Regions from separate parts of the Lacrimispora brassicae genome, predicted to be linked through region 2. Evidence: a T-box and tRNA genes for the amino acid it is inferred to sense, from the RefSeq annotation. Region 2 holds a T-box; the other regions hold tRNA genes.
What was found. A T-box is a leader RNA that pairs with one kind of tRNA and senses whether it is charged. The one in region 2 lies ahead of proS (proline--tRNA ligase), so its partner is inferred to be a tRNA-Pro.

Region 1: it encodes a tRNA-Pro, which carries the amino acid that the T-box ahead of proS (proline--tRNA ligase) is inferred to sense. The anticodon was not compared.
Region 3: it encodes a tRNA-Pro, which carries the amino acid that the T-box ahead of proS (proline--tRNA ligase) is inferred to sense. The anticodon was not compared.

The regions. Positions count from the first base shown of each region.
Region 1 covers NZ_BRYH01000059.1:18,977-29,032, reverse strand. Annotated here, with positions in the region: gene ACYVD3_RS26075 (aminopeptidase P family protein) at 1-245, opposite strand, end outside; gene lpdA (dihydrolipoyl dehydrogenase) at 242-1,675, opposite strand; gene ACYVD3_RS26065 (HAD-IIB family hydrolase) at 1,676-2,467, opposite strand; tRNA gene ACYVD3_RS26060 (tRNA-Pro) at 2,597-2,670, shown strand; gene ACYVD3_RS26055 (CatA-like O-acetyltransferase) at 2,815-3,453, shown strand; tRNA gene ACYVD3_RS26050 (tRNA-Val) at 3,519-3,591, shown strand; gene ACYVD3_RS26045 (hypothetical protein) at 4,198-4,557, shown strand; gene ACYVD3_RS26040 (hypothetical protein) at 4,708-5,148, opposite strand; gene ACYVD3_RS26035 (peptidase G2 autoproteolytic cleavage domain-containing protein) at 5,126-6,436, opposite strand; gene ACYVD3_RS26030 (hypothetical protein) at 7,545-7,865, opposite strand; gene ACYVD3_RS26025 (hypothetical protein) at 8,216-8,431, opposite strand; gene ACYVD3_RS26020 (siderophore ABC transporter substrate-binding protein) at 9,605-10,056, opposite strand, start outside.
Region 2 covers NZ_BRYH01000013.1:19,211-29,266, reverse strand. Annotated here, with positions in the region: gene ACYVD3_RS08360 (ABC-F family ATP-binding cassette domain-containing protein) at 1-313, opposite strand, end outside; gene ACYVD3_RS08355 (putative ABC transporter permease) at 519-1,406, shown strand; gene ACYVD3_RS08350 (phospho-sugar mutase) at 1,468-3,204, opposite strand; gene ACYVD3_RS08345 (spore coat protein CotS) at 3,283-4,260, opposite strand; gene ACYVD3_RS08340 (CCA tRNA nucleotidyltransferase) at 4,354-5,571, opposite strand; gene proS (proline--tRNA ligase) at 5,608-7,041, opposite strand; T-box leader at 7,179-7,388, opposite strand; gene ACYVD3_RS08330 (AI-2E family transporter) at 7,516-8,619, opposite strand; gene ACYVD3_RS08325 (RluA family pseudouridine synthase) at 8,720-9,421, opposite strand; gene ACYVD3_RS08320 (nitroreductase family protein) at 9,431-10,056, opposite strand, start outside.
Region 3 covers NZ_BRYH01000048.1:37,732-47,787, forward strand. Annotated here, with positions in the region: gene ACYVD3_RS21235 (hypothetical protein) at 1-165, opposite strand, end outside; gene ACYVD3_RS21240 (acylphosphatase) at 701-982, opposite strand; gene ACYVD3_RS21245 (bifunctional diguanylate cyclase/phosphodiesterase) at 992-3,109, opposite strand; tRNA gene ACYVD3_RS21250 (tRNA-Thr) at 3,288-3,360, shown strand; gene pta (phosphate acetyltransferase) at 3,516-4,487, opposite strand; gene ACYVD3_RS21260 (RNA-guided endonuclease InsQ/TnpB family protein) at 4,800-5,894, opposite strand; gene tnpA (IS200/IS605 family transposase) at 5,894-6,292, opposite strand; gene ACYVD3_RS21270 (flavodoxin domain-containing protein) at 6,536-6,853, opposite strand; gene ACYVD3_RS21275 (hypothetical protein) at 6,828-6,971, opposite strand; tRNA gene ACYVD3_RS21280 (tRNA-Glu) at 7,118-7,189, opposite strand; tRNA gene ACYVD3_RS21285 (tRNA-Pro) at 7,215-7,288, opposite strand; gene ACYVD3_RS21290 (PolC-type DNA polymerase III) at 7,443-10,056, opposite strand, start outside.

The DNA.
Region 1 (10,056 bases), on a different contig from region 2:
ATTCCTGTTCCGTCAAGCTGCCTTCCGGCCTGTACAAAATAGCGGCCGTCGGTCCACAGACCGGCCCCGTCTCTGGTGATCACAGCCGTACCTGCTGACCCGCTGAATCCGGTCATAAATTCTCTGCATTTAAAATATTCTCCCACATACTCGGATTCATGAAAATCCGAGGTTGGAATCATGTAAGCATCCATATGGTGCTCTGCCATTAAATTTCTTAATTGTTCCAGTCTTTCCTGAATCATTGTTTTGTCTCTCCTTTGGTTTCAAAATAATTCTCTATGGCCGCCCCGATCCCTTCGCTGTAGGTGGGGTGGGCACGCATGGCCAGCATAAGCTGTTCAGCCGTCAGGCCGTTTGCAATGGCCGTTGCCATCTCGCTGATCATATCCGTTGCCCTGGGGCATACGATCTGGGCTCCTACAAGAGTGCCGGAATATTCCTCAAACACCAGATGGATAAACCCGTTCTGCTCTCTGGTTATAATGGATTTCCCGTTTCCGTTCATGGAATAACGGCCGCATCTCACTTTCATACTGCAGGCCCTGGCAGCCTCCCTGGTAAGCCCTACGGAAGCGATTTCCGGTTCCGTGTAAATGCAGCTTGGTACCACAGGCAGCTTGACGAACATGCCGTTTGGCACCACGGAAAGCCGGATGGTATGCCCAACTCCCCCGATCTTTTCTACCACATAGGTTCCCTGTGCCGCCGCCACATGGGCCAGCTTGGTATGAGCCGCCACGTCGCCAATGGCGTAAATCCCCGGTTCACTGGTCCTGAATTCCGAATCCACCTTTAAATGACCATTCTCCATCTCAAGATCTATGTCCTGCCCCATAAGCCCCTCCAGGCAGGGAGCACGCCCCGCTGCCATAAGGACCTGTCCTGAGCGGATGGTCTGTTCCTCTCCATTCACTTCAAAAATACATACCAGTCCCTGATTGGATTCTTCCCGAATTTCCTTAACCTTTGCCCTGCAGTGTATCCCAATTCCTTTTCTTTTAAGCTCCTCTTCCAGAGCCTGGGAAACCTCAGAATCCATTGGCCCCAATAAATGGGCTTCACTTTCCAGTATGGTCACATGGGAACAGAGAGCGCTGAAAATGGTGGCAAATTCCACCCCGATCACTCCGCCGCCAATAATGGTAAGCCGGTCGTAATTCCACGTATCAGAAGCCAGCAGCCGGTCGCTGGTCAATACCCCTGGAAGGTCCACTCCCGAGATCTTTGGTATTACCGGCCTGGCTCCGGCAGCAATGATGATATGATCTGCTTCATAATAATCCTTGCCTTCCGGGCTGTTCACCTCCACGGTACGCCCCCGGCGTATGGTTGCCGTCCCCCCGATCACGGATACTCCGGCTGCCTTAACAAGCTCTTCTATTTCCTTACGATACGCCCTTACGGAACGTTTTTTATAATTCTGCATCTTTTTAAAATCAAAAGAAATAAAATCCGTGGATACCCCAAACTCATCGCTGTTTTGAAGAGCCTCAAAAATACTGGAGGCATGGAGCAGGGCCTTTGTGGGAATGCAGCCCTTGTTGATGCAGGTTCCTCCCAGCTTCTCCTTCTCCACAATGGCGGTCTTAAGCCCCAGACCGGCTGCTTTTAAAGCCGCCGTATATCCTCCCGGCCCGCCGCCGATCACAATAATGTCATAATGTTCTGCCACTTACGCCTCCTGCCGGATCATTCCAAAATGCAGGCAGGCGTTTTTAATTCCTTCCTGATCAATGGGATCCGTAACATAATCAGCCGCCTTTTTCAGCTCAGCCATGGCATTGCCCATGGCAATTCCCCTGCCTGCAATCTTTATAATGTCGTAATCATTCATGCTGTCGCCAAAAGCTACAGTCTCTGTAAGGGGGACCCTGAAATAGTCACAGAGCCTTACCAGACCCATGGCTTTTGAGGCCTTCCGTTCCACTACATCTGCTCCCCGCCTATCAGCAAACATATGTACATGGATCTCCGGAAATTCCTCTTCCATGGCCTTTGCGCCAGCTTCATCTCCAATATAAGCCATAGTCCGCACTTCCAGCTCCACAAGCCTTCCTGGATCCTCAAATCTTCTTCCGCATTCTCCCCAAAGATTTGTATCATGGCATTTTACTACCTCCGGGTGAACATAATAATCCCGGTCCCCCACGGTGGTGCCCACGCTGTACGGAGTTTTCTCTGCATAAGCAAGAATCTTTCCCAGCAGCACCTTGTCAAAGGTATGTTCATAAATCACAGTATCCCCCACAGTCACCTTTGTCCCATTGAGATGTATGATCGCGTCCGGTCTTACCAAATCCCGGATCCCGGTGCTGAAAACGGAATCCATATCTCTGCCCGTTGCCAGAACGATTGTATAATTTTCTCTCAGCTTTTCAATAGTTTCTAAAGCACTGGCAGGTATGGCCCAGTCCTTATGGTCCAGCAATGTCATGTCTACATCAAAGCTTACGATCGGTTTCATCTATATTCACCTGTTTTTCTTTCTAAAATAATCTTTCTTTACCATAATATCTTAAATTTGAAAATTTTTCAAGAAATATACTTTACCAATCCGAAACTTTCTGCTATAATACCATATGTGTCAAGGAAACGGAGTATGGCGTAGCTTGGTAGCGCGCTCGGCTGGGGGCCGAGAGGTCGCAGGTTCAAATCCTGTTACTCCGATTGACAAATAGCTAAAGATACCGGTTTTCCTTATAATTGTAAGGCTTCCGGTATTTTTTTGTATTTCAATTGCGCAGCTTGTCTGAGACCTCTCCCTGGGGCCTTACGCATAATTGATTTAAATTAGTTCAGGAGGTGTGTTTTATGAGTTGTCATGATCTTGACATGGAACATTATCCACGGAAGAAGCAGTTTGACCTTTTTCGCAATCTCGCTTACCCATATGTAGGTATGACCGTAAATCTGGACATTACATACTTCATGAACTGTCTCAAAGAAAAGGAGCTGCCCTTTTATCTGACCTTCCTTTACGCGACAGCTCAGACAGCTAACTCCATCCCGGAATTCCGCCGCCGTCTTAAAGGAAACGGGATCATAGAATATGACCATTGCATTTCTTCCTATACTCTGGCACTGGAAAATGAAAGCTATTGTTATTGTACCGCAGATGACCGGCTGCCCTTTGATGACTTTCTAAAGGATTCAAAGCAGCAGCAGGAAATGGCCAGGCAAAGCCAGAGCCTTGAAGACGGGGATGATGAGGATCAGCGCTTTTTCTTTTCCAGCATTCCCTGGGTGAGCTATACTTCCATCATTCAACCGGTCCCAATGCCTGCGGACAGCAATCCCCGTATTACCTGGGGAAAGTATTATGCCTCAGAAGGATGCTTAAAGATCCCTGTATCGGTTCTGGTGAATCATGCACTCATGGATGGGGTCCATATTTCTAAGTTCTTTTCAGGACTTCAAAGCAGGTGTGACAGCAGAGATTGGCTGTTGTAAAGGCTTCAAATTTATGGAAAAATTCTTCTTGCCTTTTTTTAGGTTTTCAGTTACAATGCCTTTATGGAGACATAGCTCAGTTGGGAGAGCATCTGCTTGACGTGTAGAGGGTCGCAGGTTCGAGTCCTGTTGTCTCCATTTTTATTAACCCCTGGCAATACAAGAAATCCTTGTAAATGCTAGGGTTTTTTGTATATTTGATTTTGCTATGATTGGCTTAATAAGGCACATATATACTTATAAATACAACACGATATCACACGAAATATTGCACATAAAAACAGATAAAATGCATTTTGTACCCGGGATGCAGGATGCCCTCTTTTTATACTTTTAATTCCAAAAAAATCCCTTTTGGCTTTGCGAACATACGTTTTTATAATCTTCTTAAAAGTGAAGGTGATGTCAAATGACAGGAAAATGCAGCCTTGTGTAAAATATAAATAAATGACCTCACTATAAAGCTGATATTGAAAACTGTGCTGCCAATAATAATGTGTGCAGATTTTTCATGACGCCAGGAGAGAACTAAAAAGAAAAAACGGAATACAAAAAAACACGATGATCCGAACGGTATTATAAGAGGTAAGGCGAAGCCGATACGCCGTTAGACAACCCTTGACCCCCTCGCAGCCCCTACACTATCCCTGCAATACAAAGTCTATGGACCAGGGCTTGTGTCAAAAAGAATTATATTGAATATTATTATATTGTAAGTAAATATTTAAGGGGCGCAATATTGTTATGAAAACACAGGGAAAAGTATTAGAAGAATTGAAAGAAGAAGTATTAAAATCTATAGAAGGAAAATCAGATGACGAAAAAAGGGAAATACTCAGAAGAAATTTTAAAATTGATTGGGACATCCCTAGATATAGTGACAATTCTAGAGGGCCATGTAAACTATGGTATGCTCAAGTTTTCACTTATTGCAGCTCAAGCGAGTTAGAGAGAGAATTAAATTTTTTCTTGTTCTTAGTCAACCTTTTCGGACGCCTTTTGGGTTTTTGTTTCAACCAAGAGAATACAGTTTTTTTAGGCTGTACATGCCCTTGTGGTAATAAACAAATAATTCTTTATTATTCAATAGTATATAAGGATTAATAATCTTACCGCCTTTTGATGGCGTTTGAGGTTTCCCCGGTTAATTTATGGTCAGAGGGGGAACCTCTTTTGTTTTATGGAGAAAAGTTGAATTGTAATTAAGTTAATTGCTGTTTTTATCAAAATCCATACACGGTTGTCAAATTCTAGTCATTGCATTGACAACATCAGAGGCGGCCCGGAAGCTCGCCTTAAATCATTGCTATAATTTTCCCCATCGCTTAACTTAATGGCATTGGCTTGCTTATACCGTGTAATTTTAGCAAGCTCTTTTTCTTTCTGCTCTAAAATACTTTGCAATTTTGCAGATTGGCTTTTAATTAAAAGAGCTTTATTGATAAAGGCAATTGTATTAGAGTAATGAACGGCCATATATACCTGTTGTTGAACCGCATAGAGTATAGCCGATTCCAGTCTGTTATGCTTGATAGAGTGCTTTGTACAAGCTGTTTTTGACTGGTCTTTACAGGTGCGGCAGAAATACCCTTGACTTTTTGCAAACCCCGAAGCGGTAATATCATCGCTTCGGGGTTTAATAACTGTTGAACATTTTAAAAGGAAGCTGCTGTTATTTTGCTTTGGGTCCGTCAAGTAAAATAAGCACTTTGTTGGAATCCAACCGTTCCAATACACGGTAGCCTTGCGAGCTGGCAGTGGCGATTCCCTCGGTATTTGGCCTACAGGATCCGTTAGTCTTACAGGTGCCGTCGTCACGGACACGCAGCTTGCCCATCATGCCGATCGCAGCCCATTCGCTGCGCTCTGTACGAGGCGTGTAGACCAGACTTGGGTTGTAAGCGGGATTCAGCTTTGGTCGCTGTACTCGTACAGTCTTGGTTTGTGCCTGCTTTTCGTGAGTTGCAGGGTCGATGACTGTGAACTCTCTCTGCTCATTGACCCATTCGTAGATGACTTTGCCCCATTCGTCCTTCAAATACATCCCCTGCCAGGCCATGCTTTGGGAATCCCCCAATATAGACGGCGTGGAAGAGACTATCCCCAGGATATATTGATCTGCTGCGGTCGCCTTGCAGATATATTTACCATCAAGCGTGACAAAATAACCCCTGCGGTCCTCATTTTGGGGGTTGCCGTCCTGCCATTCAAACATTTCCGCATAGTCTGCACCACTGACATAGATGCCGGAAGCGCTGTGGACATCACCGTTAAACTGCACGCGGAATGCGTTGCTTCTGGTCGCAGTCGTACCGTTTCCGATGATAAAGGCGTTGTCCGTAGGACCAGAGCTAAATGGATTCCCCGATGCGATGTTGTCTCTACCGATTGCCATCTGTGCTAGACCTTGTGCGATCGTTTCATCTCCCCCGGCATGCGAAGAAATTCCGCTAGCTATTGTGCTGCTTCCCTCGGCATGGGCAGCGAATTCGCTGGCTGTTGTGCGGTTTCCCTCGGCATGGGAGACAACACCGGAAGCTGTAGTTAAGAAACCTTCCCCATGGGAGACATCGCCTTCCGCCGTACTTTGGGCGCCTTCCGCGTGCGAGCAAGTCCCAGAAGCGGTAGTCGAGCAGCCTTCTGCATGAGAGCCGTCGCCTTCTGCCGTGGTTTCGCTGCCCTCTGCGTGCGAGTTGTCTCCTGCGGCAGTTGTAGAGAATCCCTCGGCATGGGATACAGTCCCGGAAGCGGTAGTAAGACTTCCCTCGGCATGAGAGCCATCGCCTGACGCCAATGTTTCACTTCCCTCGGCATGAGAGACGAGGCCTGACGCCAATGTTTCACTCCCCTCCGCATGAGAGGCAAACTCGGAGGCCTCAGTTAAGATGCCTTCGGCATGAGAGCCTTCACCTCCCGCTGTGCTTTCTCTACCTTCCCCATGAGAATCGTCTCCTGATGCTATCGTATTGTAGCCTTCCGCCACAGCATTCGCTCCGCTGGCTACAGTACACTCTCCTTGAGAAAATGCAGCAGTACCGCTGGCAATGGTTCCTATCCCGATAGCAAGCGAAGAATCCCCACTGGCAACTGTGTTTGTGTTTAAGGCGACAGCATCAGTCCCCAGAGCGGAACCCGCTGTGCCATCGCATCCGCCACCTGTGTGGATTCCCTTCACCGATCCATTGGTCTCTCCATCAACTAAGTTGAGCAGATTGCTTAGACCGGTTGCTCCTGTTGGACCCGTTGGGCCTGTTGCACCAGAAGGTCCGGTTGGCCCAGTGGATCCGGTGAGGCCTATAGGTCCTGTAGGTCCTGTTGCGCCAGTAGGTCCGGTCGGCCCGGTATCTCCGGTGGGGCCGATGGGGCCGGTGAGGCCTATAGGTCCTGTAGGTCCTGTTGCACCAATAGGCCCTGTTGCACCAATAGGTCCTGTTGCACCAATAGGTCCTGTTGCGCCGATAGGTCCTGTTGCGCCAATAGGCCCTGTTGCACCAATAGGTCCTGTTGCGCCAATAGGTCCTGTTGCGCCAATAGGTCCTGTTGCGCCAGTAGGTCCTGTTGCGCCGGTAGGTCCTGTTGCGCCAGTAGGTCCTGTTGCGCCAGTAGGTCCTGTTGCGCCAGTAGGCCCAGTTGGCCCTGGACAACCCCTAGGCCCAGTTGGCCCTGGGCAACCTCTAGGCCCGGTTGGTCCAGTAGCTCCTGGGCAGCCTCTAGGTCCTTGACAACCCCTAGGCCCAGTTGGTCCTGTTGAGCTACAACAACGACAACTAGAACAATGATTATCATTGGACTCTATATAATTACTCATATGAATTTCCCCTCTATAATTGTTTGCTTATATGTGGAAACATTATAAAGAACTTTAATTCTTTATACCCATAGAATATGTCTGATTGTACACATCTGTTAATTTTATACCGGCTAGTACATCATAAGGAATTTGCTAATAAAGAATCGAAGAAACTCGTTATCCCAAGTCGTTATTATGGGTTGGTACGTTACTAGTAGCAAGGTAAAAAAGTAAGTAAAAAATAGATCCCATAGTGAAAAGAGGGAAATCAAATTCGCCACCTATTCATATAAATTGCTATTTAGTGTATTAAGTGCCCAGTCAAATTGGCGACTGCTGTCAGCTCCGTACCCATGCCAATGCGCTCCGTTAGAGTATGTATAAATGCCGCTGTGGGGATCTTGTTCCGATCGTTTGCATTGATATTAGTCACCATATTTTTAAATAAAGCATTCTGATCCAATCCCGTGGTAACAGCAATGAATTTTGATACTTTACCCAAAACCTGTGCAATTGCCTCTCCGGCTATAATATTAGCCAGCTCTGCGGCCCATGTGAAAGCCGCTTTCACGTCAATGGCACCTCCGGTTCCCACCGTTATTCCTTCACTGACCTTAACCATGCCGATATTTACTAAGTAGCTGTTTTTACGCTCACTGTACCATCAGCACTTACCTCCGTTGTTACTTCTTCCGGCTTTACCGTACTTACGCTTCCAGCCGTAGCTTTACTGGTTCCATGAACTAATACCTGCCAATAGCCTTATTTGTTAGCGGGGTCCCTGCTGGGGGATCTGTATGGGCCACATAACTGCTTTCGTCTTGAGTAACCAGATTTAACAGATCATATTTAGTGGCTTCCGTGTATTCTTTCAAGTCCGTCATCCGGGCAGATACTACTTCCTCGGGTTTCTTTATGATCGCTGTTTTTCTTTATGATCGCTGTTTTTCCTTCGAGCTGTATGATCTGACTCTAAGTTCCAAAGCTCTCCTTCCTCTCCCTTGTCCCTTGGGCCTCAAATATATCCATCATGGCATGAATTCCTTTTATGGTGCGTTTCAGGCAGTATGTTTCTATAACATCATCTGAGGTATAACATATGATTCCGTCACCCGGCTCTATCCATGGGAGAACCGCCGTTATGATCTTGCAGAGTCGGTAAATCTTCTGGTTTATAATGCCGCGCAATATAGCCCCTATATTAATCAGTTCTGCGGTACTTTTACCATAGACAGGGAAATTACCCCGTACGATGTAGGTGTTAGTGCCCTTTCCATATCCTGCGCCTGCGTCACCCTCTTCTTGTATATCTGGACCTTATCTATCCCATACACCAGGGGAAGTCTTCATATGAAGTTTCTGGCGGTTTGTAATGCGATAATGCTTCACCCTCTAACTGGCATGGGAATGGATCCTCTGAAGGAAATAGTTCTTTAGAAAGCGGGCCCCTAATACCGGAAGCCCGCCTTTTAATATTAACTATCTGACTATCTATCACAATCGCAATCGTCATAATCATTGTCTTTGCGACTGCATTTTTTACAGCCTTCTCTAAAACCTTTCCAGTAGGCTTCTTTAATTTTTTGTTTCAACCACTCGTTGTCATCGTCATGATCACATCCACAATCATTGTCATAATCATGGTCACAACCACGGTCACAACCACGGTCACAATCGCGGTCACAATCACGGTCGCGATCACAGCCACAGTCACGTTCCCGGCCGCACTTCTTAATACATCTGCATTTACATTTAAAAGTACTCATTTATCTTTACTCCCTTCTTACCATATTACATTATAGTATATGGGACAGATAGACAAGATGTGTAAACTCATGGGGGGACAGGCAGTCTGAGAGTTATACTGGAGATCGTGATATAAAATCCCCTGATTTTACAGCTTAAAAACGGAAAGGAAGGCTGAAATTCAGCACAAACAGCAAATAGCTGCATAAGCAACAAGCTTTATCGGTCAATTCCCCAGGTCTGCGTCCTGCTGCCTCTATTTTTAATGAAATACAGAAAACACCGGAAGTCCTTCTAATATGAGTGCACGGAAAAAACCCCGTATTTGTAAACGAGGTTTTTTCCGTAACTGCTGATATGAAGATTTCCAGTGTTTTTGCTTTTCCCTGAATCCGTTTATTTCTCTCTCGCGATGCATTTCTTGTGATTATTGAACACGTACTAGGCTACATGCAGAACAATGGCAACATCATTTATTAGGTTATTGCCTGTATGCGGCCTGGTATTTACGGCTGCATTTTGATGCACATCCATACTTTGATGGAAATAGACCATCATCACTGCTTTATTATCAACGTGATGCAGAATATCGGCTTTGACCGGATTTTCACAAACTTACTTCAGAGAGGCGGCCACTTCATCAACCATTGCCTTAGTAGCCGTAATGCCTCCGGAAACAACATACCAGTTGGTAGAATCCAGATAAACGATACGATCATTTTCCGCCGCTTTTGTGCCGTTCATCAGTTCGTTATCCAACAGCTTCTTTGCTCCGGTGGCTTCGGCAGCGCCGGTGGCTGCCCCACGGTCTATGACAAACAGATAATCCGGATTCTTTTCAGCCAGATATTCAAACGTGGCTGTCTGGCCATGGGTGGAGTCGTCAACCTGCTGGTCAGCTACCTGGAAGCCAAAGTCATCATAAACAATGGAAAAACGGGATCCTTGACCGAAGACGCTGAGTTCGCTGTCATTTGCCATGATTACCAGTGCATTCCATTTTTCAGCCGTTACTTTTTCATGAACCTCTTTGACTTTTACCTCAATTTCAGCTATGGCCTTGGAAA
Region 2 (10,056 bases):
AGATCCCATTCATCTGCTCTTCCATCTGAAACAGGAACCCAAAGGCACCTTTTAACACATCCCGGATGGTCATCCCCTTTTCCAGCACCGTATGCTGGTCCAGATAACCCACACGGACCCGTTTGGCCCACTCCACCTTTCCTTCATCCGGCTGTAATGTTCCGGTTATGATATTCATAAATGTGGATTTCCCTTCCCCGTTGGCTCCGATCATGCCGATGTGCTCTCCCTTTAAAAGGCGGAAGGATACATCATGAAAGATGGCACGGTCCCCAAATCCATGTGTCAGATGTTCTACGTTTAATATGCTCATTGAAAAACTCCTTTATGAATGCGGTTTAATCTTCTTTTATTCTTACGGTGATCCATGGCTTTTCGCCGGCTTTTTCACCGTTTTAAATATGAAACATCATAATTCTACATGACAGACGCGATTAAGGCAAGCAAAGGTTGCAAAAAACAACAAAAACGTATATGATAAACCCAACAGAAATCTTTCAAAGAAAGGCTTACATTTTATGTACTTGTATACTTGGTATCAATGGCTGCTGTTTTTTTTCATATACTGCTTTATCGGCTGGATCATCGAATCCACCTACGTTTCCGTAAGAAGCTTTCATTTTGTAAACCGTGGTTTTTTAAGGCTTCCCCTTTTACCTCTGTACGGAAGCGGCGCCATTACCATGCTGTGGCTGTCCCTGCCCGTCCAGGGCAACATATTCCTGGTATTTCTCTTCGGCATGGCAGGCGCCTCCGCCCTGGAATATGCCACCGGTTACTTCATGGAGCGCCTATTTAAAATGAAATACTGGGACTACAGCAACAATCCTTTTAATCTAAAAGGATATGTCTGTCTTGGCACCTCTATTGCATGGGGGTTCCTCACCCTGCTGCTGACGGAGGTTATTCACCGCCCCTTAGAATGGCTGGTCCTTGGCCTGGATGGGACAGTATCCATCGTCCTTGTGGTGGTGATCGGCATTCTTTTTGTCACCGATGCCGTACACTCCATCAAGGAAGCTTTGGACCTTGGCCGAATTCTGGAGTCCATGACAAAATTAAAGTCAGAACTGGAGGAGGTACAGGTACAGCTCTCCCTGTTAAAGGCTGAAACCGCCCAAAAGATGTCGGACATAAAAACAGAGACCCTTCAAAAGGCCACCAACTTAAAGGACGAAACAATGGTAAAGATCTCTTCCCTGAAAGCCGAAACCACCAGCGCATTAAAAGAATCCACTTTAGCGGAACGCCTTCAGTCCCTTACGGAAACCAGGGACAGGCTGACCGGGCGTTTGACCTTTTACCGGAAGGGCATCCTCCGCCGGAACCCTACGGCTTCATCCCGGCTGTTTGGAGAGGCTTTAAGAGACTTAAAGGAATATTCCAAAAAACACAAAAAGTCATAGCAGCCAAATGCAAAGACGGAGCTTTGTCAAAAACCAAGCTCCGCCTTATTTTTTTAATTCCTTATATCATTTTATCTACCATAGCCATGACCCCATCTCCCAGCTTTGCAGATCTCTCATCTGCATCCGCCATGGAAGCGCCCTTAATGCCATAGTAAAATTTGATCTTTGGTTCCGTTCCCGAAGGCCTTACGCACAGCCACGCATCATCCGTCAGTTCATAATAAAGCACGTCAGACTGGGGAAGCCCCGTAGGATTTACTTCTCCTGTACTCATATCTTTTACAGTATCCAGCTTATAGTCCCTGGCAGAAAGAACTTTATATCCGCCAACTTCCGCCGGAGTATCCTTTCGCATGGTTTCCATGATGGCCCGGATCTTTTCCTGACCCTCGATGCCCTTTAAACCTATGGCTTTTACCGCATCCTTATAATAGCCGTACTTCTCATACAGGGCTGTCATGGCATCCCACAAGGTCATGCCCTTTGTCTTATAATAAGCTGCTGCCTCGCACAAGGCCACCGTTGCAGAGATGGCATCCTTATCACGGGCATAGGTTCCGATCAGACAGCCATAACTTTCCTCCAGGCCAAACATATAGGTCCCGTATCCGGTGGCCTCTTCCTTTAAGATCTGCTGTCCGATGTATTTAAAGCCGGTTAATACCTCAATCAGCTCACAGCCGTAGGCCCTGGCCACCGCATCCACCAGATTGGTGGTGACAATGGATTTGACTACCTGTCCGTCCGCTGGGATCGCTCCTCTTTCCTTTTTCTGGCTCAGCACATACTCGCACAGAAGAGAACCGGACATGTTGCCGGTCAAGGGGATATATTCTCCGGATTTTTCATCCTTTACATACACCCCAAGACGGTCAGCATCCGGGTCCGTTGCCAAAACCAGGTCCGCATCCTTTTCCTTTGCAAGGGCAAGGCCCAGTTCAAAGGCTTCCTCGGCCTCAGGATTTGGATAGCTGACCGTTGGAAATTCACCATCCGGCAGTTCCTGCTCAGGAACCACATATACATGGGTAAAGCCGATTTCCTTTAATGCCCTTCTTGCAGGAAGATTGCCTGTACCATGGAGAGGAGTATAGACAATTTTAATATCATTCTGCATCTGATCAATGGCATCCTGATTCACTACCTGGGCCTTTACGTGAGCTATATATTTGTCATCCAGAGCCGCTCCGATGATTTCATATTTGTCTGATTCCTTTGCCGCTTCCACAGTAGTGGTCTTAACTGTGGAAATATCTGAGATATTTAAAACTTCTGCGGTCACCCCTTTGTCATGAGGCGGAGTAAACTGGGCGCCATCCTCCCAATATACCTTGTATCCGTTGTATTCCGGAGGGTTGTGGCTGGCTGTGATATTAATTCCGGCAATGCAGCCTAATTCCCTTACAGCAAAAGAAAGCTCCGGCGTAGGGCGCAGAGATTCAAATTTATATGCCTTAATCCCATTGGCTGCCAGCGTAAGGGCGGCTTCCTCTGCAAATTCCGGGGACATATGCCTGGAATCGTATGCAATGGCCACACCTTTATCTGCTCCGCCCTGGCTTATGATATAATTTGCAAGCCCCTGGGTCGCTTTTCTAACTACATAAATATTCATCCGGTTGATACCGGCGCCAATGATGCCCCTTAGGCCGGCGGTGCCAAATTCCAGATCCTGATAGAAACGCTCTTTGATCTCATTTTCATCATCAGCGATCCCCCGGAGCTCTTCCTTCGTCGCCTCATCAAAATATGGATTTAAAAGCCATTCCTCATAAATACTCCTGTAATCTTTCATAAGCATAATACCCCTTTCTCACCATTTCTGTTATGGCTATTATAAAACATAACAGGGCAAAAGAAAAGCGTATTTCCATTATTTTATTCGTGACAGGAAAAGATTCCGCATGGGCTGCTGAATCTCTAAATCCTTAAGCTTTTCAATATTCCGTGCGGGAATCCAGGCCTTATTGGCGTTATAATAAAAGTTGATCTGCTTCCAGTATTTTTCAGGATACAGGAACAAATAGTAAAGGCATATCCTGTCTCCATCTGAAAGAGGAAGAATCTTTGTATAGGTTTCCAGCATGGCCATGCCCAGCTTTAAATTCCACTCATGCTTTTCCATGGCCTTACGCATAAAATGGTATAAATCCTCCATCTGCAGTCCCAAGTGCATGCGGTTGAACTCCACGATGGCCACATCGTGAAAGCACATGAGGACGTGGTGCTGGTTTAGGTCCCCGTGGCACAAATACTCCTCATTGTTCTCCCTGTTTTCATAAAAGCCTGCCATCCCTTTACAGGCTTCCATGGCCTGTTCGAAAAATATGTCATAATTCCCCATGACGCACAGTTCGAACTCGGATTTTTTCCTTTTATTCCGGATAAACGTGCGGGCGCGCACCAGTTCCCTGTTGTGGCGTTCCATTTCCTCAGCCGGCTGCTGTACCAAAATGGATCCCAGATTCCATTCCTCTTTAAACTCGATCCTCCGCAGCACTTTATGTAAAGAAGCAATTTGTTCGATGGCACATAATACCTCTTTGCTATCCTTCAAATTACATTCCCGGTCCGCATACCAGTCTTTTACAATCCACCGGGTTCCATCCTCGGCACTGGAGAGGAGTTCACCATCTTTATTCCTGACGTAACGGTCTACGTTTAAATGACAGGTTTCTTTCATCTGTGAAAATACCTGATCCTCAAATTCCAGGCGCTTTAAGGTTCCTTTATATTCCCGAAGCAGTTTAAGCCCCTGGTTCGTTTCACACAGCCAGGCGCCCCGGCCGCGTTTCACATCCAGAATTTCAAGCTCATACTGCGAAAGCACCTCTGTGTATTTCTCGTTCACAACCACCCCTCCAACTCTTAGCTCATCAGCTACTTCTAGGGTATGAAGAGGTGGAAAAAAATATGCAAAATACGGCAGAAAGTTATACGTGCCTTAGGCCTGTTCCTCTAATAAATGTTCTGCTGATTTCATCAGATATTCCTTATTATTGCATTCCGGCTGGTTAAGGACCATCTGGAACAGACGGTTTAACACCGCCCCCATTTCAGGACCGGGCTTCATGCCTGCATCCATCAGTTCCCTGCCGGTGACGGCCATGTCCTTTAAGCGGATACAATCCCCGGCCCTTAAGATTTCCTCTGAATATTGCTCCACAAGTGTTACCCGGCTCTTATAAGGTTCTGAGCAGAATACCTTCTGAAAGCACAGAAGATCTTGAAAAAACTCTGGGGAAAGGTCGCTCATGACCTGCCGGATGGCCGGCTTATGGGCCGGGAGCTCTGTTCTCCACAAACTGACCAGGTTTTTTGTCTGATGAATCGTATCATTGTCCAGCTTAAGCTCCTTAAGGATACAGACTGCATCCTGAGGTTCCTCCTGTCTTAAAAAGCCAGACCAGCGCATGTGTTTTTTAGGGGGAAGGTCTCCAATTTTTTCTGCTTCCAGAAGCCGCCTTCCCGCAGCTTCAAAATACCGGGAAATATAAGGGGCGATCCCATTTTCATACACACCCTTTACCCTCCCCGGGTGACTGGAAAGGAGGAGTTTTGTAAGCTCCACCTGTATCCGTTCCTTACTGACCTTTGCCATATTGGGGGCGATAACGGAAATCGCCGCCCTTGTCTCCCCTTCCAGGGCAAAGTCCAGTTGGGCGGAAAAACGGATTGCCCTTAAGATCCTTAAGGCATCCTCCGTAAACCGGTCCACAGCATTTCCCACGCAGCGGATGGTCCGGCTCTCTAAATCCTTCACCCCGTCAAAGGCATCTACCAGCCCTTCCCGGTCGCTGTAAGCCATGGCATTGATAGTAAAATCCCGGCGCTTTAAATCCTCAAGCAGGCTTCCCGTAAATTCCACGGATTTGGGATGACGTCCATCCTCATACTCTCCGTCTATGCGGTAGGTGGTCACCTCATATCCTTCATGTTCAATCAGTACGGTAACTGTGCCGTGCTGGATCCCCGTATCCACCGTTCTTTTAAAGATTTCCTTAACTTGTTCCGGCTTTGCTGAGGTGGTGATATCCCAGTCTTCCGGCATCCGGCCCAGGAGGCTGTCTCTCACACAGCCTCCCACAACGTAAGCTTCAAAGCCGTTGGTATTCAGTTGTTCGATGATCCCCCTCGCCGCTTCCGGAACCTGAATCTTTATCACTTTTTTACCTCCTGGTTTTCCTATGTGCCGGTATTAATATGCCCTGCCCCAGTAAACCATTTTTACTGCAGGCTTTCCACAGCATACGCAGGTATCGGCCAGGTTTTCCTGCTTAAAGGGCATACAGCGGGATGTTGCCCCTGTAATCTCCTTGATCTTATCCTCGCATTCCTGGGAACCGCACCACATAGCCTTTACAAAACCCGGCTTTTCCTCTACGGTCTTAACAAAGGCATCCATGTCCGTCGCCTCATAGGTGTGGGCATCCCGGTGTGCTCTGGCCCGTTCCAGCATATCTTTCTGAATGACTTCCAAAAGCTCGCCTACCTTGGCGTTTAACTCATCTAAGGACACGGTGATCTTCTCATGGGTGTCACGGCGTACCAAAACCGCCTGGTTTTCTGAAATATCTCTGGGCCCGATCTCTACACGGACCGGAATGCCGCGCATCTCTGATTCACTGAACTTCCAGCCAGGGCTCTTATCGGAATCGTCAACCTTTACCTTATAATTAGAAAGAACCTGCTTTAATTCATAGGCCTTATTAAGAACGCCCTCCTTCTGCTGCTGGACCGGAACGATGACCACCTGGGTGGGAGCGATTCTTGGAGGAAGCACAAGGCCGCTGTCATCGCCATGGACCATGATAATGGCACCAATGAGCCTGGTGGTCATTCCCCAGGAAGTCTGGTGAACATACTGAAGTTTATTTTCCTTATCGGAATACTGAATATCAAAAGCCTTTGCAAATCCGCTTCCAAAGTTATGGCTGGTTCCCGACTGAAGTGCCTTGCCGTCATGCATCAAAGCCTCGATGGTATAGGTTGCCTCTGCTCCTGCAAATTTCTCCTTATCGGTCTTCTGGCCGCGGACAACAGGCATTGCAAGGACCTCTTCACAAAAGTCTGCATATAAATGAAGCATCTGCTCTGTCCGTTCTTCCGCGCCTTCCGCCGTGGCATGGGCTGTGTGGCCTTCCTGCCATAAAAACTCTCTGGAACGTAAAAACGGTCTGGTAGTCTTTTCCCAGCGCACCACGGAACACCACTGGTTGTAAAGCTTAGGTAAGTCCCGGTAGGACTGGATATCTCTGGAATAAAAATCACAGAACAGGGTTTCAGAGGTAGGTCTGACGCAGAGCCTTTCCTGCAGCGGCTCCAAACCTCCATGGGTCACCCAGGCCACCTCAGGAGCAAATCCCTCTACATGGTCCTTCTCCTTTTGAAGGAGACTCTCTGGAATAAACATGGGCATATAAACATTTTCCACCCCTACTTCCTTAAACCTTCTGTCAAGCTCACTCTGGATATTTTCCCAGATGGCATACCCTGTCGGCTTAATGGCCATGCAGCCTTTCACGCTGGAATAATCAATTAATTCCGCCTTTTTTACAACATCGGTGTACCACTGGGCAAAATCCACATCCATGGATGTGATCGCCTCTACTAATTTCTTGTCCTTTGCCATAACAAATTCACCTCTCCTATTTTCCGCCCAAGCTTTTGGGACATAATGGCATTCTTTTTCTCTCCCATGTTTTAAGACACAGGGGATCCTTGCAGAGCGGCACTTTCATAAAACAAAAAAGAGCCATTCGTTCCCTTAAAAGGGACCGAACAGCTCGGCGGTGCCACCCAATTTAGCCATGGGAAATTCCATGACTCACTTTTCCTATCCTATAACGCAGGAACTGCGCCGCAGTTTGCTGCGGGACTCCGAGGGAGGTTGGGTCATGAGGGGTATAAAGGCCTTCCAGCGTACGGCCTTCTCTCTGGAATACATCATCACTTACTGATCCTCTTCAACGTCTTGATTCTTCACTATAAAAAAGATTGTATGGTTGATTTTACGTTATTTGCAAATGTTTGTCAAGTGGGTTCCGCCTTGTCCGGGAAAGTATTTGTTACGGTTTGACCATGCAAAACTGTAACAAATATCTGATCATTCCTCCGGATCCGCTACATTCTTTTCATCGTGACAGCACGAGACCTCATACACCTCTACAATATCCTCTACGATCAATAAGCCGATGGGACCAAGAATAAATCCTAAAAGCCCGAAGAGCTGAAGGCCCACGTACATGGAAGCAAGGGTTTCCAAAGGGGTAAGTCCCACCTGTCCTCCCATAATCTTGGCTTCCATGATCTCTCTTAAAAAATAACAGATAATGTAAATGATGATCAGTCCGAACCCGTACTTCCAGTTTTTATCGATCATGGAGAAAAGGGCCCAGGGAATGAATACCGTACCGGTGCCAAAGATCGGAAGTGCATCCAGAAGTCCGATCCCGATCCCGAATAAGATAAAATATGGATTTCCCAGGATGAACAGCCCTGCCCAACACACCACCATGGTAAACAGCATGATAGCCCCCTGGGTTTTTAACCAGGCGCTTCCCACTGTCGTAAGCCGTCTCCCCAGCATGGCATATTCAAAGCAGAAAATGGAATTGTCCCGCCTTTCCCGAATGTCATCCATCTCCTGAAGGGACAGAACCGTGGCAATAAGCAATATGATGATGATCACAGTTGCCTGGACGATCCATTTCATGATGGTCATGGAATTCACCATGAGAAACGGCATGATCCTGCTTTTTATGGCAGCCTGGCCCCCTGAAATAATATCTCTTACCACCTCTACCATATACCCGTCAGGCAGCTTTAAAAACCCCTCCGCAAAGGAACAGTTATCCATAATCCACCGGTCCATGCCTTCCAGAATAGACGGCAGGTTCTGAAGCAGAAGCCTGGCTTCCATGAATAACTTTCTTCCCCCCACATAAAAGATAATTCCAAAGACAATCATAAAAAGAATGATTTCGATTCCTCCGATGACTGCCAGGGGAACGGAAATCACCCTCCCTTTTACCATGAAGCGGGTCTTTCTCTCGATCCAAAGGGCACTTGGCCGAAGGGAGAGAGCAAATACATACGCAATCAAAAAGGGAATCACAAGAGGCAGCAGATAACGAAAACTTAAATACACTGCCCCTGTAACTCCCAATATTAATAATGTTTTCTTCAGTTTCCTGCTCGGTTTCACCATGGACTCACCTGTTTCTGATTTGTACTTCTTTTGTACAATCTCTATTATGAGCCGCCTGGAATAAAAATATGCGTAATTCGTTTAGCAAAAAATTCCTTCTTTATGCCATTTCCGGCAATGAGAACATCTCAAAGATCTCTCCCTTTGGTTTTACGGAAAAAGACATCCGTTTCTTAGTGACCGGATGGGAAAATGACAGGCTGTAAGCAAACAAGGCCACATTTCCGCTGTCAGCTCCCTTCTGAAAACGAGGATTATACTTCCTGTCTCCCCAAAGAGGTGTTCCGTGGCCCGCCATCTGCACTCGGATCTGATGATGACGGCCGGTTTCCAGAGTGATCTTAGCCAGGCTGTATTTTTCATTCTCTATGCTCCGTTCATCCACAACCTGGTAAGAAAGCTCTGCCAGTTTTGCACCTTTTATCCCCTTATCCACAATTATAGAACAATTGTTTTTTCCGTCTTTCCACAAATAATCCACGTAGGGTCCAAAGTTCTCCACAGGTTTTCCACAAACCACCGCGTAATAGATTTTCTCCATTTGATGCTGGGAAACCTGCCTGCTTAAAGAATCTGCGGCGCTTTTCGTTTTTGCGTACACCATGATGCCTCCCACCGGCTTATCCAGCCTGTGGATAACTCCCACATATGGTTCCCCTGGCTTTGGGGATAAACTGTTGATATGTTTCTTTACCTCGCTGACCATATCCGGCTCAAAGGATCTTGCCGATTGGGATTCCATTCCCACCGGCTTTTCCACCACCAGTATCTCTTCATCTTCGTATAATATGTTAAGCTCCATTCCTGCCCTTTACTCCTCTTTCTTCCATGCCTCTATCATAGCCTCCACGGACCGGCTCATTTCAGCGCTAAAATCAGAATTCCATTTGCGCTTGCAAAATGCCTTTACCCAGCGTTCAAAATCCTCTTCCCTTCCCTGAACATTTTTAAGCTCCTGAGAAAACTCCTCAGGATTTAAACGGCGGTAGGCATTTTCAAACACCACAGCTCCGGATCTGAGCCGTTCCGGCTTTTTCCTCTCCGCCTGCTGCTTTGTGGGATATCCAAAAACCACCATTGCTGCCGGGACCGCATACTTAGGAAGGCCGAACAAATCCCTGTGTGTCTCATACTGCTCTATAATGTCCCCAATGTAACAAGATCCTATGCCCAGGGATTCTGCCGCCACAACCGCATTCTGAGCGGCTATCAGAGCATCATCACAGGCCAGCATAAGATCTCCAAGGCCGGGCTTTCGGACTTCTTCCTCATAATGGCAGAACAGTTCGTACCACCTTTGATAATCCGCCACAAAAACCAGTACTAAGGGTGCTTTTGCAATAAATGGCTGGTTGTCGCAGGTCACTGACAAGGTCTCCTTCTGCTTCTGGTCCGTCACGTCAATAATGGAATACAGGGTCATGTTCCCGGCAGTGG
Region 3 (10,056 bases), on a different contig from region 2:
CATGCCCACATCGTCCAAATTAATGTTTTCTATAGATAATGGACATTTTAATTCTCCACCACTTCCATCTCCACCACTTCCATCTCCACCACTTCCATCTCCATAAAACGATCCCGCTCCACTTCCACGATAGTTTCCAAATTTACCACTTCCCGCAGATCCCATAATACACCTCCAGATTTATTTATTTTATTCTATAACATTTTTATTTATATGGCTAGACGGAACGTATGGTTGTATAGTAATTATAATTATTGTTAAAACAAGTTTCCTTGATACCGACTTCCTATCATCGTTCACCATATAAATCTTTTGCGCTTACAATTAATAGTAAAGTAGACATAGTCCTGTCAAGTAAAAACAGCGTTCACAATGCTGATCCCTTTTAAGATTGAAACTGTTAATATCTGCTTAAGTCATTCCATTCACTCAGCATCCATATTTGATCGACCATACAAATCTTCAACACTTTATTTTGACACCACTTTGACACCACCTTCTATAAATAAAGGTAATTTAAGATAAATACATACCCAAGATTTTACCAGTAAATAGGGCAAGATAAACCACAGTAAACCTTATTCCAAAGAACATCAGCTTCCCAAGCTGAGGAGGCGGGTCCGATTCCCGTTATCTGCTTTTTTTGTTTGCAAAAGCGGATTGTCCCTTCAGTGACAGTCCGCTTTTCACTTTCTCCCGTTCAATACCTTACCTGGAATCCGTTTTCTTCCACCGCGGGAATCTGTACTGACTGGAAGCCGTCAATCACGATATAACGGTCCTGTCCCAAACGGCCGAGCAGACGGTCAATTTCTTCCTCTCTTCCCTGCAATTCCATTTCCACCCGCCCGTCATCTAAGTTTTTTACCCAGCCTGTAAGGCCAATGCCCCGGGCAAGCTGCTGGGTCCGGAAGCGAAATCCCACTCCCTGGACCCGTCCGCTGACATAAATATGCGTTCGGATCTTTTCCCATTTTTCCATCACTGTCACCTATACCCTGACATCCTCCGGCGTCAGAGCTTCCCCATTTTTCATTAATAACATCTCATCAAAGGCCTCAACCGGCATTGGCTTCGCAAATACATATCCCTGAATCACATCGCAGCCCGCAGATGTTAAAAAATCCACGGTTTCTACATACTCCACCCCCTCTGCGATGGTTCTCATCTGAAGCTCCTTTGCCATGTTTATGATATTGGATATGACGATCCTCTCTCTTTTTATATCCGTGCTTTTCCTGAAAAACATAATATCCAGCTTTAATACGTCAATGGGAAGATTCTTCAGAAGATTCAGGGATGAATATCCCGAACCGAAATCATCCAGGGAACAAACAAACCCTTTTTTATGAAGCCGGCTCACAAGGCCGCTGAAAACAGCATCGTCATTAAGCATGACGGTTTCCGTAAACTCCAGTTCCAAAAGTCCGTCAGGTATCTGATACTTTTCTTTCACTCTTCCGTAAAAATCCACAAAGTCTTCCCGCAGTATTCCGATCTTTGAAACATTGACAGCCAGGTTTATGGGCTCTCTGCCGGTCTTTAAATAGTTGTGAAGCCATTGGCAGGCCACCTCAAACATGTACCGGTCAAGCTTCACGATCTTTCCGTCACGTTCCATAAGAGGTATGAACAGTCCCGGCGGTATGGTGCCCTTACGGGGATTCTCCCATCTCACTAAAACCTCGCCTCCTGCGATCCGGTTTCCTTTTTGGATGGATACTTTCGGCTGTATAAACGGCTTAAATTCCCGGTTCCTGATTCCCCTGTCGATTTCCGATTCCAGCTCAGACTCATATACCACCTTATTGCGTATTTCCTTATTATAAAAACCAAACTGGTTTCCCGGCTGGCTCTTTACATGTTTCTGTGCAATATTTGCCCGGTTTACGATCTGTTCTATGGACAGCTCCCGGTCATCTTCCTCCATACAGTAGACGCCCATGCACAGCTCCATGGTAATCTTTTTATTGAAAGGCAGTTCCCTGCTCTGAAAAAACTCAACCAGCTTATAAAACCAACTGCGCATATCCTCCCGGGTTTCATATTTATGGAGGCCTGCGAAATTATCGGCCGATACTCTGCAGAATAAAGCTTCCTGTTCCCCATAATCCCGAAACAGATCCGCAATGGAAGTCAGGATCCTGTCCCCCTCCTCATATCCCAAAATATCATTGATGAATTTAAATTTCTTTATATCACAATACCACACTGCGTAAGAAGAGATACTTTCTTCCTGTATCACCCGCTCCGCTTCTCTCTTAAAGGAAGAAAAATTCCTGCACCCGGTCAGGCTGTCCCTATAAGCCAGTTCCAGAAGAGCTTCCTGGTTTTGGCTGATGATCTTGCACTGCCTGCAGAAAAAGTAAAGAAACAGCCCTGAGGACAGCAAAATCAGCGCCCCGATCCCTGCTTCTATATGTCTGCTCCTCATACTGTATTGAGGAAAAACGCTTAATACATACCAGTTATTAATTCCCAAAGGAATCAAAACGGCCATTTGCTGCCGGCTGCCCTGTGACGCCATGGTAAATGGTTTCTGACTTCCCTTGTGGATTACTTCCCTGACTTTTTCCTGGTCCTTCACGGCCGCCCCTGCGATCACCTTTCCATTCTGGTCAAGGATCTCCGCAAAACCGCCCTCAGCAAGAACAGTTCTATGGATCATATTGTGTATCATGTCACCGGAATTTGTGGCATAAAGAAAGCCCACAGGCTGATCCTCCCCGTTCTTTACAGGGACCCTATAGTAATCATCATAACCACCCGATTCTTTCCAATGGGCGCTGTCTGCAAGGCCGATCTTCATAAACCGGCTTTCACCGTTAATCTCATTTATGATCCGGTCCATCTGCTCCTTATTATCCGGATCCATGGCGCCAAGACTTACAGCCAGTCCCTTAAGAGCATGAAAATCTCCTTCCATCTGGTTCTTAAAAGTGACCTGATTCTGTTTTGCCGCACTGTAAAAGTATGCCGCGTTTTCCTTCTCATTTTTTTGTATCATATATGTCAAAAATATAAAGCAACATGCAATAAAAATCAAACAAAGGAACACAGGAACCAGCATTTGTCCTTTTTTAATCTTTACATCTTTCATCCTTTGCATAAAAAATTAACTCCTCAGAAATAAGATTTCTCTCTTGGACTCTTCATTAATTATAGCTTTTTATGGAAGATTTGGCAATCATTACGTAATTTAAGTTTTTTTTCATGTAGGGGTTGATTTTTCACTGCTTTGCTGTTATACTATCAGAGGCTCAAATCTTATATGGAAAAGCCGGATTGCTTCCGTAGCGCAGTTGGTAGCGCAACGCATTCGTAATGCGTAGGTCGGGGGTTCGAGTCCCCCTGGGAGCTGGTTGAAAACCTCGTGTTTACGGGGTTTTTTTTATTTTATGAATTAATTTTTATTTTTCAAATGCTATGGAATAATATTCCATTGAAATAAAAAAAGAAAGAACACAAATCAGCAGATCTGTATTCTTTCTATCTGGCTCATGAAATGATAAGTCTTATATCAAAGATGCCGTAATAATAGACATTTTATAGACTTCCTCTGCATTACAGCCTCTTGAAAGGTCGTTAATAGGAGCATTTAATCCCTGTAATATAGGGCCGAACGCCTCAAAGCCTCCTAAACGCTGTGCAATTTTGTATCCGATGTTACCGGCATCAATGTTGGGGAAAATAAAGGTATTGGCTTGTCCGGCCACTGGGGAATCAGGAGCTTTTGTCTTAGCCACGACCGGAGAGAACGCAGCATCAAATTGCAGTTCCCCATCTACCAGGAAGTCTAAATCCATGTCTTTCAATTTCTCGGCTGCATTGTGCACCTTATCTACAGATTCCCCTTTGCCGGAACCCAGTGAACTGTAAGACAGCAGTGCAACTTTCGGATCAATGGAAAAGGTTCTGGCTGTTCTGGCTGTTTCCAATACGATTTCCACCAGCTCAGTTTCATCAGGATTAAGGTTAATGGCACAGTCACCCATGGCATACATTTCATTGCCGTTTTCTGCCTCACGATAAAGGATAAAACAACTGGAAACAATCTTGCTGCCAGGCTTGGTCTTGATCAACTGCAAAGCCGGCCTTACCGTATCAGCAGTGGAATAGGTGGCACCGCCCAGCAGGCAATCTGCTTTCCCCATTTTAACCAGCATAGTACCGAAATAATTGGATTTGGCAAGCGCTTCCCGGCAAGCATTTTCATCCATCTTGCCTTTTCTCACCTCTACCATTTTAGCTGTCATTTCTCCAATTTCCCCATAGTTAAGAGGATCTATTTTCTCAATGCCGTCAATGGGCCAGCCGCATTCTTTGGCAGCCACATCTATTTCATCAAGATTCCCCAGAAGTATGGGGGTGAGAATTCCTTCTTTATAAAGGCGGCTTGCCGCTTCCAGGATTCTCGGATCAGTTCCTTCTGTAAATACGATTTTTCTCTTTTGCTCTTTCAGTGCAGCAATCATATGTTTGAACATGTTTTTACCTCCGTTGTTTAAACTCTTTTTATGATATAAAGTATAATTCCTGTTGCATGAATAAATCAACTAAATTTCTATATTTTATAAAATATTTTGACTTCCCTGCATTTTTAAACAGTTCCAACACCTTTTTGTGAATTGGATCCACCGGCCCTGCTACATCATATATCTTAGTGACATACTCCCACCACTTAGAAAAAATCATTCACTGAATGATTTTCTCTTGAAGTGGGGGCTTCTTGCTCAGGCCGAGTAATCTCGACAGTATCAACAAGCTAACCCCGTGTGCCCCACGGTTTATATCATCTCTTAGGCTATGCCTAAGACTCTAAGTCCTTCTTGCCTTATATTTATTGCGGCATTTTTATCTCTGTCCATTATATTTCCGCATTCACAGATGTAGACCCTCTCAGATAATGCAAGTTCGTTCTTTTTCTTTCCACATACAGAACAGGTCTTGCTTGATGGAAACCACTTGTCCACTTTTATAAGCTGTTTCCCAGCTTCATATAATTTATACTGCATGAACTGCACAAACATACCCCAGCCATTGTCATGAACGGATTTGCCAATTTTTAATGCCCTTGACATATCTTTCATGTTGAGATTTTCCACAACAACTGCATCATAGGCATTGGTTATCTGCCTGCTTTGCTTATGCAGAAAATCTTTTCTCTGATTTGATACTTTTTTGTGGAGTTTGGCAACTATTTTCCTCTGCTTATTCCTGTTATTGCTGCATTTTTCGCATTTAGACAGCTTCCTCTGCTCCCTGGCAAGTTTTTCCTGTGCTTTGCGATAATATCTTGGATATTCTGGAATCCCTCCGTTACTATCAACGTACAATTCTTTCATGGAAAAGTCTAAACCTACGATATCTTTTACTTTTTGCTGCTCCAGCTTTTCCTCATACGCAAATAAGATGGAAATGTAGTATTTTCCATCTGGATCTTGTGTTATTGTACAAGATTTTAGTTGATAGCTCTTTGGGATTTCCCTGTGCTGCTTTATGCTTACGGTTCCAAGCTTTGGCAGCTTGATTTTGCCTTGGTCGATTCTTATGTTTCCATTTACATAATTAGTTGTATAAGAATTCTTGTCTTTGTGCTTACTCTTGAATTTAGGGAATCCCACCTTGCCTTTTCCATTCCAGAAATTCTTGTAGGATTTCTCTAAAGACAGCTGTTCGTTAGCAAGTGCCAGACTGTCCACTTCCTTAAGCCAAGGGAATTCTTTCTTGTACTTTGCGGGCGTTGTCTTTAGGGTTTTGCCCGTCCTTTCGTAATAATCTTTCTTATCCGACAGTATCATATTCCAAATAAACCTTGTACAGCCAAATGTCTTAGTCAACAAGGTTCTCTGTTCTTTATTTGGATAAAGCCTGAAGACATAAGCCTTGTTCATTACTTTTCCCCCTGCGATTCAATATATTGCTTTATTACTGAAAGTGGTGCGCCTCCTGCCGTTATTAAGCAAAAACTCTGACTCCAGAAATAATCTTTCCATAATTTTTGCTTAATTTGCGGGAATTCTTTCTTAAGCAGCCTACTGCTTGCACTTTTGTATGCATTAATAAATTTGCTCACTTCTGTTTTTGGATGTGCACGAAACAATATATGTACATGGTCTTTGTCGTGATTCCATTCCATCAATGTTATATGATATTTTGGGGCGATATACTCAAAAATAGTCCTTGCCCTATGGGAAACCGTGTTGTCAAAGACTTTTCTTCGGTATTTCACCACAAGCACCAAATGATAATGCAGCAAAAATACTGAATGTGCATTGCTATCTAATTCCATTATAATAAGCTATTTTCCTTTCGTTCGACTGATTATATTATATATCTAATCTTTTTCTTTTGCAAGCCATTCTTGTGGGTTGTTGCCATATGGTTACAAAATACGTAACCACACCTTACTACAAAAACCGATTCAGCCCACCGCCTAAGAGGACGGGGAAATTCTCGGCTAAAATCTGTTAAAAAATCCACTTTATCCTTTATCTCATCAAGTGAAATGTAATCCACTTTTGCCCCGCAATACTTATAAACCCCGTATATAATTTATCAGCGGCAATGTTGTTTCCCTATTTGTAAAATCAACGGTTTTTCCGTAATTGGCAAGCATCTCTTTCTCTTCATCTGTCAAAGTATTTTCAGCTTTTTTTGCCAGCATTTTACAGACCATAGCCATCATTGCACGGTGCATCAGGCTGAGTTTGGAATAATCCATGGCTCCGCGAAAATGAAACACTTTGATCTTATCCCTCATGTCCGGAGAAAGCACCTTATCCAGGCTCTTTTGAATTTGTTCCCTAATAATTGCATTGGAAGGGTCAGCCAGTCCGCAGGTAAAAATCACCAACTGCTTTTATGTGTTTCCCTTCCAGCAGATCACAGGGTAATTCCTTTGCGATCCACTGCGCATAGTTTCTGGTGGCCCCATATTTTGACTGAAATACAACAGCAATTTTGTTCATAACAGGTTCCTCTTATATTCTATATTTATGACAAACCTATGTGTTCCCAATGGTTGTATACCATCAATCAAAAAATATCAGAGCCCATTTTTAAATTGTTTCATTTAACGCAAAAACCTTCAGGTTGCACCTGAAGGTTTTTATTATGACCTATCCGAGAATCGAACTCGGGTTTCCGCCGTGAGAGGGCGGCGTCTTGACCGCTTGACCAATAGGCCATGACCAAATATCTTTGATGCAGAATCGAGGCGACAAGATTCGAACTTGCGACCTCTGCGTCCCGAACGCAGCGCTCTACCAAACTGAGCCACGCCTCGATTACGTTAGGTAGTATAATATAAATTCCAGCGTATGTCAACCTTATTTTCAAAATTTTTTTATTATTTTAAAATTCTGGAAAAATTACTATAAAATTCTGTAATTATTCTGTCCGGAAAATCCCGGGCATCAGAGGTTTTTATTTTTCCCTCATCAGCCCAGGTCAAACAGGGACAACTGATTGGATTCCGGAAGTTCAAAAAGAAGGCCCAAGTCCCCCATCAGATCACAAACGGTCTTACTGACCTTTGTCCTGTTTCTGAAATCTTCCCTGGACAGGAAGGATCCGTCCTTTACCGCATCCACAACGGCATCCGCCGCCTTTTCTCCCAGTCCGTCAATGCTGCTTAAGGATGGCATCAGCTTGCCGTCAATGATCTGGAAATGCCTTGCCTTTGCCCGGTAAATGTCAACGGGCATAAATTCATATCCTCTGGCGTACATCTCCTGTACGATTCTCATATCTCTTAAGGTGTCCTGCTCCTTTTTGGATAGAGTATCCATCCGTTTCTTATAGTCAGCCAGATAATGTTCCAGCTTATCCGGCCCCTGGCACATCAGCTCATAGCTGAAGCCGTTGGCCCTGATGCTGAAAAAGGAGGCGTAATAAGCCAAAGGATAAAACACCTTGCAATAAGCAATTCGCCAGGCCATCATAACATAGGCAGCAGCGTGGGCCTTAGGGAACATGTACTTGATTTTTTTACAGGACCAGATATACCAATCCGGAACTCCGTGGGCGGTCATCTCTTCCTCCCATTCCTCCTTTAACCCTTTTCCCTTTCGGACGCTCTCCATAATGGAAAAAGAAAGGCCTTCTTCGATTCCCATTGATATCAAATAAATCATAATATCGTCACGGGTACAGATCGCCGTCTGAATGGTGGCTGTCTTTTCCTGGATCAGGGTCTGGGCATTTCCAAGCCACACATCCGTACCATGGGCAAGACCGGCAATGCGCACCAGGTCAGAGAAATACTTAGGCTGCGTGTCAATCAACATCTGCATGGCAAAATCCGTACCAAACTCCGGAACGCCCAAAGCTCCAAGCTTGCATCCTCCGATATCCTCCGGCTTGATCCCCAGGGCCGAGGTATCCTGGAACAGGGACATGACTTCCTTGCTGTCTAAGGGAATATCCTTTACCGGGTCAAATCCGATCAAATCCTGAAGCATACGGATCATGGTAGGATCGTCGTGCCCCAGAATATCAAGCTTTAATAAGTTGTGGTCAATGGAATGGTAGTCAAAATGGGTCGTTACTGTCATGGTGGTCATATCGTTGGCAGGCCGCTGGACCGGAGTAAAGGAATAGATCTCCTCTCCATGGGGAAGTACGATAATTCCTCCCGGATGCTGCCCGGTGGTTCTCCTGACCCCCACACAGCCCTGTACGATCCTGCTGATCTCACAATTGCGTTTTCTCACACCGTGTTCTTCATAATAATTTTTCACGTAGCCGAATGCGGTTTTATCTGCCAGGGTACCAATGGTTCCCGCACGGAAGGTCTGGCCTTTGCCAAAGATGACCTCCGTATAGTCATGGGCCTTACTTTGGTATTCACCGGAGAAGTTTAAGTCAATATCCGGCTCCTTGTCTCCCTTAAAGCCCAGGAAGGTTTCAAAGGGAATATCAAATCCGTCCTTTGCCAGGGGGCGTCCGCACACCGGACAAACCTTATCCGGCATATCGCAGCCTGCCATACCGGAAAACTGTTTTACTTCTTCCGAATCAAAATCATAATAATGACAGGCAGCACAATAATAATGAGGACTTAAAGAGTTTACTTCCGTAATACCTGACAAATAGGCCACAAAGGAAGATCCGACAGAGCCTCTGGAGCCTACCAGATACCCATCCTCATTGGATTTCCAAACCAGCTTCTGGGCAATAATATACATAACCGCGAATCCGTTGGATATGATGGAATGAAGCTCTCTTTCCAGCCGCTCCGTAACAATGGTCGGAAGGTTCTCCCCATAGATGGCATGGGCCTTGTCATAACAGATCTGCCTTAAATCCTCATCGGAATTTTCAATGACCGGCGCGCACTTATCCGGACGTACAGGAGAGATCTTTTCACACATGTCAGCAATTTTTCTTGTGTTTTTTATTACCACTTCTTCCGCCTTATTTGGCCCCAGGTACTCAAATTCCTTTAACATCTCCTCAGTGGTCCGTAAATACAAGGGCGCCTGATCATCAGAATCCTTAAAGCCCTGGCCTGTCATAATGATCCTTCGGTAAACCTCATCCTCAGGATCCAGAAAATGAACGTCACAAGTAGCGCAGACCGGCTTTCCAAACTGCTCTCCAAGGGTCACGATCCTTTTGTTGATGTCGATCAAATCCTGTTCCGACTTTACTGTACTTTTCTCATCCCTGAGCATGAACCCATTGTTTCCCAAGGGCTGTATTTCCAGATAGTCATAAAAGTTCACCAGCTTTGCAACCTCTGCATCGGAAACGCCACGAAGGAGGGCCTGGTAAAGTTCTCCCGCCTCACAGGCAGAGCCTACGATCAGCCCTTCCCGGTTCTGGTTCAGCACGCTTTTGGGAATTCTGGGCCTTCTTGCATAAAAATCAATGTGGGAACAAGAAATCAGACGATAAAGGTTCACCCTTCCCACGTCGTTGGCAGCCAGAATGATCACATGATGGGTGGGAAGCTTTTTGATCATATCAGCAGACATGGTGCTTAACCCGTTCAGCTCGTCAAGAGTCTCCACTCCCCGTTCCCGGAGCATTTTCACAAATGCCACGAAC